DNA from 2 places in the Rodentibacter caecimuris genome. Region 2 is predicted to be linked to the other one. Evidence: riboswitches for the same ligand, from Rfam matches in the RefSeq annotation. Region 2 holds a riboswitch; the other holds the start of a gene.
What was found. A riboswitch is a leader RNA that binds a small molecule or an ion and turns the genes downstream of it on or off. The one in region 2 is predicted to bind thiamine pyrophosphate.
Positions count from the first base shown of each region.

Region 1 (4,876 bases), 350 kb from region 2:
ATGTGGCGTATAAAAACGTGGGCTTTCCAATACAAAATAACCACCATCGTCAAGCAAAACCCAATCTTGGCATTGTTCACTCTGCGAGTTCAGGGAATGCCCGCCTTTGATAATCACATTACGTGCCCCTAACTTTTGGAGGGATTTTGCCGCTTTTTGAATGCTCATTTCATCGTAAATCGTCATCCCCGTTAAGGCTTCCGTTTCAGGAAGATTGGGAGTAATCACATCCGCCAGCGGGAGCAAATGTTCAATAAGTGCCGAAACCGCCTGCGATTGTAAGAGTGGTGCGCCGCCTTTCGCGATCATCACAGGATCAAGAACCAAATTGCCAAATGGACGTTCTTTAAGAGATTCCGCCACACATTCAATAATTTCCGGCGTTCCGAGCATGCCAATTTTCACGCTTGCAATATTGAAATCGTTTTTCACCGCTTGTAGTTGTGAACGAATGGTTTTCAATGGAATAGTGTGAATATCAAATACTCCCTGTGTATTTTGAGCCGTTACGGCAGTCACCACTGAAGTACCGAACACACCTTGCATTTGAAAGGTTTTTAGATCGGCTTGAATACCCGCACCGCCGCCACTATCCGAACCGGCGATGGTTAATACTTGGGGAATATTACTCATTGATCCGCCCTTTATGTGCAATCGTTTCAGGGGAAAGCGCCGCTAATTCATCTAATAAACGAATTTGGAATTGGCCGACTTGAGTAGTCAGACCTTGAGCGGCAAGTTCGCCCGCAACGGTATAAGCGACACAGGCTTCGAGGGTTGCCGCAAAATGATCGCCCGAATCCACAGCTAAGAAAGCCCCACAGACCGCACTGAGTAAACAGCCCGATGCCGTTACTTTAGGGAACAACGGCGTACCATTATGCACCGTAGCGGTTTGCCTACCGTCGCTGATGACATCAACTTCCCCACTAATCAATACAACACAGCCATGCTGCTTTGCGACACGTTGGGCAACGGCTTTCAAATCGACGTTACCTTGTCCGGCATCCACGCCTTTCGCTTGCCACGCTTCACCTGCAATTGTTGCCAATTCACCGGCATTACCACGAATTAGTGCAAATTTTATTTCAGACAACAGCTGACGTATGGTCTCTCGCCGATAGCTCGTTGCTCCTACGCCGACAGGATCAAGCACAACAGGGATCCCTTTCGCATTTGCCGTTTTACCTGCCAACAACATAGATTTTTGTTCTTTGCCGATCAATGTGCCGATATTAATCACGAGAGCTTGGCTTAAATTTGGCATTTCGACCATCTCCCCTTCGCTATCGGACATCATCGAGGAAGCCCCTAATGCCAATAATCCGTTGGCACTAAAATTAGCCGCAACAATGTTGGTAATATTATGAATGAGCGGATTTTGCTCACGGATTTTTGTAAGATAAATAGATTCCATCATAGTCTCCTTTTTGTGGTTAAGATAAATCTAATCCCATTTGCCAGAAATTAATTTCCATACGTGTCGCCGTGGTAAAAATGTTCTGAATATGGGTAAGTTGAGTCGGGTTTAATGATTGACAAAGTGATGTCAAAAAATCAGCCGTTTCTGCTGCGGCTTGCTGAAAATCAGCACTTGAATAAACATCAATCCAAGACTGATAAGGATTATTCGGCAAGCGTGGATAATGCGTTGTGATATAGTAAGCCGCTTGAGCATAACCAACGGCACAAGGCGTAATAGCGGCATAAAGCTACGCCAATCCGCCCGTCATTCCCACATCCAATAAGTAACGCGTATAAGCCACACAAGCCGGGCTTTCCGGCGTGTTTATCATCTCTTGTTCACTGATCCCCCACTGCTTGCAATAATTAATATGTAATTGAATTTCTTGGCTAAGAATGTCTAATGTTTTGCGTGGCACCGCCATTTCTGCAAAGTTTTTTGCTTTAAAAATACCCAATGCAAAAGCGCGGCTGTAATGAAAAAGATAGCGATAATCTTGTTTCAAATAATGTTGAAAACAACGTTTAGCTAACGTGCCTTGAGCCAGTTGCCGAACAAATTGATGCTCAATATAGTGTTGCCAATGAGGTTGTGCCCGTTCAATAAGTTGAGTGATCATTTTGTCTCCTTATTTAAAGTTCTAGCGTAAACCACGCTATACATAGATTAGGTTCAACATTGATTTGTTCTTGAACCGAACCCTGAATATCAATACTTTCGCTCAAACGTAACAACGTCGATTCGCCTGATGAACCTAATAATTTTTTAGAAAGAAATAAATTAAGCCGCTCAAATAAGGCTTGAACAGCAAAGTTAAGACTTAAATTCCGGATATACGCCATTGCCGACTCTCAAAATTAATAAGAGATTTGAATAGGCGAGAATGAAAAATTAAGAATGGAATGAAAAATGAAAAGATAATTTGGCATATTAGTTTCCTACGTCAGTGCTAACTGTTTCAGGTTCACGGGTATCATCTCAGCCACATCGTGGCACCCCGACTAAAGTGATTAAGAGTCTATACCGCCGCTGAAGAAAAAACAAGCAAAAGTGCGGTTATTTTTCTCTAAATTTTCATTTAATAGCAAATACAAATTATTCCTATTGAGGCAAATAATTATTTTCAGTTATACTTACCGCTCTTTTTTATTACATCAATTTTAAGGAAAGCAAATATGGCGTTTAAACACAGTATTCTTTACACCGCACTTTTTACCGGTGTATCTGTTTCAGTGTTGGCGGAAACACAAACCGATGTCAGCTCAAGTTCCGAAATGGTATTGGATCAAGTGAATGTCGTCACCGAATTGGAAAAAGCAAAAGCCGCTGGTGAAAAACAAAAAGAAATTGTTAATCTCAGTTTACTTGGGATGCAAACTGCATTTACTTCGCCTATTGCGGTTGTTCACTATGATGAAAAAGCCTTTGAAAATTCTCAACAACGTAATCTTTTAGACGGGATTGCTAAAATTGATTCTTCAGTAATGAATTTCGGTGGAGAAACCAATACGTTATCGGGAATTTATGTGCGAGGATTACAACTGGATGCCCGTCAAATTACGGTTAACGGATTAGCGGGACTTTATTCTACTTATAGCTCCCCAACCGCTGCCGTTAGCTCGGCTCAGTTAATTAAAGGTGCTTCAACGGCTGTCGCCGGAATGGATCCTGAGGGTGCCGCCGGTTCTTCCTTAAATGTTGAGACCAAACGGGCGACTGATAAAGACATTAATCAACTTGGTTTTGCTTGGTACAGCAACAATCGTTTACAGGAAACCTTTGATTTTGGTCGCCGTTTCGGTGCAAATAAAGAATGGGGTATCCGCCTAAACGGGAAATATCGTGATGGTGATACGGCACGCCGTAATTATGACGAACGAAACAAAGAATTTGCTGTGGGTTTAGACTATCGTGGTGAGAAATTCCGTGCCGGTATTGATTATATGTACACCAAACGGGCAACACATGGCGGTCGTGCACGTATTCAAGATATTCAGCGCTTAAACTATCGTTTACCAAGCTCCCCAAGCGGCGATACAAATTTTGTGCCGTATTGGAACGGTCAAACCACTCAAGATCAAACCATTATGGGAACCTTTGAATATGAGCTGCCTTATAGCATGGTGTTATCCGGTGGCTTGGGTTATATGGAATCACGCTATTACGGCAAATTCGGTCAAGTTCGAATGATGGATGAAACCACCTATACCGAACAATATCGTTTACAACAACTAAGAGCGATGGATTACCATATTCGTACAACAAGCGGAAATCTAAAATTACAAGGTGAATTTGAAACCGGTTCGATCAACCACAACTGGAATTTAGCGTTTGATGCGGTAAGACGCCAACGTGATTTCGATCAGGGGGCGGTTTTAAATCAAAATGTTTATTCCAATATCAACCTTTATCACCCGCAATTTATTACATCCCGTCAGCCTAATAGTGCTGTAACGCAGGGCGCAACGAACGAAAAACTAGCGAGTTACAGCCTTGCCTTTGCAGATACCGCTTCATTTATTGATGACACAGTTCGTTTAACACTCGGCGGACGTTTCCAGTGGATTAAACAACACGCCCTGCCTTATCCGGCAAAACCAAGCCGAGATGTTCGTTATCACGAAAATCGTTTTAGCCCAATGGTGATGGCAGCCTATGTACCTAATCCAAACTTAACTTTTTATGCCAATTATTTAGAAGATTTGGAACCGGGTGCAACCGATGAGGATACCGGCGTTATGGCAAAACCGGTTGTTAGCCGACAAATCGAATTAGGGGTGCGCAAAAACTGGAAAGATCTTGCGACCACAACCTTAAGCATTTACCAATTATCACGCCCCGGTATTCATGCTAAAACCGGACAGGAACAAGGCAAAGAACGTAACCGTGGCATTGAATTAAATATCTACGGAAATCTGCTAAATAGTACATTACGCCCAAGTTTAGGTATCACTTACAATCAAGGAAAATTAATTGATTACCCAAGTTTTGCCGGCTCGATTATCAACGGCTCACAAGTTGCCAGCCCTCGTTGGATTGCTAAAGCCGCCGTTGAATGGGATACCCCGTTTATCAGAAATTTAACACTCAATGCGGCAATTCAATACTATGGAAAATCCTATCAAGATTATTCTGAAAAATTTGCCTTTCCATCTTATACAACGGTTGATGCAGGTGCCAAATATGTGGCGAAATTAAGTGAGCAACAAAGCCTAACATTCCGTGTTGGAGTAGAAAATTTATTTAATAAATCATACTGGCAGGTTCAGCGCGGCCGTTATGATCGCAGCTTTGCCGTGTTAGGTATGCCTCGCACTTATTGGGCTAACGTAGAATATTCCTTCTAATTCATTGAGTCTTATCAGGGCGAAACACTCTCGCCCTTTTTTCATTGATAAACATTTATGAACT
Region 1 covers NZ_CP040863.1:202,711-207,586, reverse strand. Annotated here, with positions in the region: gene thiD (bifunctional hydroxymethylpyrimidine kinase/phosphomethylpyrimidine kinase) at 1-633, opposite strand, end outside; gene thiM (hydroxyethylthiazole kinase) at 626-1,417, opposite strand; partial or broken gene tenA (thiaminase II) at 1,437-2,084, opposite strand; gene FEE42_RS00975 (hypothetical protein) at 2,098-2,307, opposite strand; TPP riboswitch at 2,384-2,475, opposite strand; gene FEE42_RS00970 (TonB-dependent receptor) at 2,641-4,812, shown strand; gene FEE42_RS00965 (ABC transporter ATP-binding protein/permease) at 4,870-4,876, shown strand, end outside.
Region 1: it holds a riboswitch for thiamine pyrophosphate, as region 2 does, so the genes downstream of both, FEE42_RS00975 (hypothetical protein) here and thiB (thiamine ABC transporter substrate binding subunit) in region 2, are expected to answer to the same signal.

Region 2 (4,876 bases):
GTTCGGCAGAATTACGGGTTTATATTGAACGTAAATTACCAAAAACCGAAAAAGGATTATCGGCGATTGAGCGAGCATTACAAATTTTTGGTGAGCTTGATATGCATCAAACGGCAGCAAAAAATGCAGTATTAATTTATGTTGGATACAAAAATCATCTTTGTGCCATTATTGGTGATAAAGGAATTCATCAATTTGTCGATGATGCTTATTGGCAAAAACAATGTGATTTAATGATTGCACGATTTAAGGAAAAAGCCTACACACAAGGTATCGTTGAGGCGATTGAACATATTACCGATACCTTAAAAACGCATTTTCCTATTCAAGTTGATGACAGAAATGAGTTGCCAAATGAGGTGATTATTCATGACTAAACTTTTGCAAATCATGAAAAGTGCGGTTGTTTTTATCTTCGTTTTTTGGGGCGCTTTTGTCTCTGCCGCACAGTTTCCGCCTACGCCAAATCCTTTCCATTATGTGAATGATTACACCAATACGCTTTCCTCACAGCAACGGCAACTTCTAGAAAACAAACTGGTCTCTTATGGAGAGGCAACCAGCTCGCAAATTGCCGTTGTGCTTGTACCGACTACCGGTGAATATGAAATTGCGGATTATACTTTTGCCTTAGGTGATAAGTGGGGAATAGGGCGTAAGCAGCTAAATAACGGCGTTTTAATGTTAATTGCAAAAAATGATCGCAAAGTATTTATTGCGACAGGGCAAGGTTTAGAAGGGGTATTACCGGACGCTTTTTTATCACAGGTTATCCGCAATGCAATTTTACCGCAATTTAAACAAGGGCAGTATGCACAGGGTATTAATGACGGATTAAATGACATAATCGCTGCAAGCCAAGGGGAATACGGTGCTTATCAAATGGAAGATAGTGAGTTTGATAAATATATTCCTTTCATTATGGTGCTGGTGTTTATTGCCTTTGTTGTGTTTGGCGAATATCAATATCATAAAGATGAAATTTATATCAGCCCGAATCAGCGTGATCAATTGAATCGAATTGTGCGTCAATCAACATTATCCCGCCGTCGCGGAGGCTCTGGTTTTGGTGGGGGATTTGGCGGCGGATTCGGTGGTGGCGGTTCATCGGGAGGCGGTTTTGGCGGTGGAGGATTCGGTGGCGGCGGTGCCGGCGGAAGTTGGTAAACCTGACATAATTACTCAAGTTCTAATTTGTGATACCTCTAACTTATGTTAGAATACGTGCCTCTATTTTTTACGGGGAACATTATGGAAACGTTAGACAAAATCAAAAAACAAATCAGCGAAAACCCGATTTTAATTTATATGAAAGGCTCACCAAAATTGCCTTCTTGTGGTTTTTCTGCTCGTGCGGCAGAGGCATTAATGAACTGCAAAGTACCTTTTGGTTATGTGGATATTCTTCAGCATCCGGATATTCGTGCTGAGTTACCTGCTTATGCTAATTGGCCAACTTTCCCACAATTATGGGTAGAGGGTGAATTAATTGGTGGCTGTGATATTATTCTGGAAATGTATCAAGCAGGTGAGTTGCAAACGTTATTAAGCGAAGTTGCAGCAAAGCACCAAGAAGCATAATCTTCCATCCTTAAAACCCGTTTATTGCGGGTTTTATTTTGTCTAAATTTTGTGATCAAACTAACAGTTTTGTTTCAAGGTGCTTGTATATTTTAAAAAGTTTATATAGACTTTTAACCCTTAGTCGGGGTGCTAACATTGTTTGGCTGAGAGATACCCGTGAACCTGAAACAGATAATGCTGGCGTAGGAAACTAACTCTTTTCATTAGGCTGTTTCTTCATTTCTATTTTTATAAGGACAGTACAATGAAGAAAATAATCCTCATTTCAACCGCACTTTTTGCTGCTTCTGCATTTGCTCAAACTGCTGCACAACCACTCACTGTTTATACTTACGATTCTTTTAGTGCCGATTGGAGTGCCGGGCCGAAAGTCAAAAGCGGCTTTGAAAAACAATTTCCACAGTGTCAGTTAAATTATGTTGCCTTTGATAATAATGGTACTTTGTTTAATCGTGTACGCTTAGAAGGAAAAAAAATTAAAGCGGATGTGGTATTAGGTTTAGATAATCATCAAATTGATGAAGCCAAAAAATTAGCAATGTTTGAGCCTAACCAAGTGGATCTTGGTAAATTGGCATTACCGCTAAAATGGGATGATCACACATTTTTGCCTTTTGATTTTGCAAAATATGCTTTTATTTACGATAAAAATAAATTAACTAACCCACCAACAAGTTTGAAAGAATTGATTGCGCGTAAAGATCTAAAAGTGCTATATCAAGATCCGCGAACCAGTAGTATCGGACGCGGTTTATTACTTTGGGTAAATGCCCTTTATCCGCAGTCGGAAGCACAAAATGTCTGGAAAACCTTGTCAGAACACACTGTAACGATTACAAAAGGTTGGACAGAAGCCTACGGTGCATTCTTAAAGGGGGAGGGGGATCTCGTGTTAAGCACAAACACCTCGCCAATTTACCATATTCTTTCTGAGCAAAAAGATAATTATATGGCTACGGAATTTAGTGAAGGCGGCGTATTACAAGTGGAAGTCGTTGCTAAAGTGGCGAACCGTAATAATGCTTGCGCGGATCACTTTCTTGATTATTTGATTTCACCGGAAGCACAAGCCGATATTGCGAAAAATAATGTGATGTTACCGGTCATTGATAGTCCTATCGAAAGTCATATTGATGCGCTAAAAAAACATACTCAAAATACGCCGGTACTGGATACGTCAAAAGTCACGGGAGAACAATTAAAAACTTGGATTAATCAGTGGCAAAAAGCACTTTCTAAATAGTTTCTAATGATATCGTTGTTTTCTTATCCGCATTTCCGTCCTCGTCATTATATTGGCGGAAGTGCGGTTATTTTTTTCATTGTTTTGCTTTATAGCACATCGCTTTCTGCAGTATTTTCCGTCGGTGGAAATTATTCTTGGGAGGCTTTCAAGCAGGATGACTATTTACATCAAGTTATCTTTTTTAGCTTCGGGCAAGCCTTTTTGTCAGCATTGCTTGCTGTGCTGCTCGGGGCATTATTTGGACGTGTGTTTTTTTATCAGCCTTTCCCGGGAAAACGTCTTATCCAGCGTTTACTTTCCCTTACTTTTGTGTTGCCGGCGCTTTTGGCGATCTTTGGCTTACTCGAAATTTATGGCACAGAGGGTTGGTTAAGTCGGCTAATGCAGTGGTTAGGGATTAATTGGAAACCGACAATTTATGGGTTGAACGGTATATTAATTGCCCACCTCTTTTTTAATATTCCCCTTGCTGCGAGGGTAACGCAACAAGCCTTGCAAGCTATTCCCTCAGAACAACATCAGTTAGCCGCACAATTAAATATTCAAGGTTGGCAATTTTTTCGTTTAATTGAAATGCCTTACCTTAAAAACCAGCTTTTACCGACTTTTGTTCTCATTTTTATGCTGTGTTTTACCAGTTTCACCATCGTGCTTTCTCTTGGTGGCGGGCCACAAAATAGCACTTTGGAGGTTGCTATTTACCAAGCGATCTTTTTTGAATTTGATTTTCCTAAAGCGGCTTTATTTGCCTTGATTCAATTTGTTTTTTGCTTTGTATTATTTGGAGTATCCCAAATTTTTGCTAAACCGCCGGAAACCAACCTTTCCCAATGCTATATTTGGTTGATGCCGCCATCAAGTGCGGTCAAAATTTTTAATGTTTTTATTTTGTTTAGCGTATGTTTATTTCTTTTCATACCATTGCTGAGTATTGTGGTGGAAGGGGTGAGGGCACCGGAATGGTTTAGTTTTTGGCAAGATCCCCAATTATGGAAAGCGTTAATCTATTCCCTTTCAATGGCACCCGCTTCAGGTGTATTAGCGATAGTGTTTTCTTTTTTATTACTTCTGCTTTCCCGCCAGCTACAATGGCTTCATTTTCCTGTGTTTGCAACCCTCATTCAAACCGGTGGTATGATGATTTTAGCCGTACCAACGTTAATTCTCTCGGTAGGATTATTTTTAATTTTACAGGAAATGGATTTTAGCAATGTTCATTTATTTTTAATTGTCGTGCTGTGTAATGCGTTAGCCGCAATGCCTTTTGTCATTCGAATTTTAAGTACACCGATGATGCAAGCTACGCAGTATTACGAAAAATTGTGTTTATCGCTAAACCTTAAAGGGTGGCAACGCTTCAAATTAATTGAATATCCCTTATTAAAAACACCGCTAAAATATACCTTTGCTTTGGCGACAACACTCTCTTTAGGGGATTTTACGGCAATTGCCTTATTTGGTAGTCCGGATTTTACTTCTTTACCGCACTTGCTTTATCAACAAATCGGACAATATCGGAGTCAAGAAGCGGCGATTACGGCATTGATTTTGCTTAGCTTATGTCTTGGATTATTTATGTTTATTGAACACAATAGGGAAAACCATGATTAAATTAAAACAAGTGAAATTTAATTATCAATCCATGCCGATGATGTTTGATTTACAGATTGGTGAGCAAGAAAAAGTAGCGATTATCGGTGAGAGTGGTGCGGGAAAAAGCACTTTATTAAATCTGATCGCCGGTTTTGATTATGCCAATGCGGGGGAAATTTGGCTTAACGGTGAAAATCATACGAGAAGCGCCCCTTATGAACGCCCGGTTTCCATGTTATTTCAAGAAAATAATTTGTTCACCCATTTGAGCGTGGCGGAAAATATCGCATTAGGCTTAAAACCGAATTTGTCCCTTTCAAAGGAAGAGGAAATGCGAATTGAACAAGTCGCAAGTGCGGTCAATTTACAGGATTTTTTAATGAGAAAATCGACCGCACTTTCCGGTGGACAAAAACAACGTGTTGCATTGGCACGTTGTCTGTTACGTGATAA
Region 2 covers NZ_CP040863.1:2,458,412-2,463,287, forward strand. Annotated here, with positions in the region: gene FEE42_RS11960 (TPM domain-containing protein) at 1-377, shown strand, start outside; gene FEE42_RS11965 (TPM domain-containing protein) at 370-1,167, shown strand; gene grxD (Grx4 family monothiol glutaredoxin) at 1,252-1,581, shown strand; TPP riboswitch at 1,697-1,790, shown strand; gene thiB (thiamine ABC transporter substrate binding subunit) at 1,829-2,827, shown strand; gene thiP (thiamine/thiamine pyrophosphate ABC transporter permease ThiP) at 2,834-4,441, shown strand; gene thiQ (thiamine ABC transporter ATP-binding protein) at 4,434-4,876, shown strand, end outside.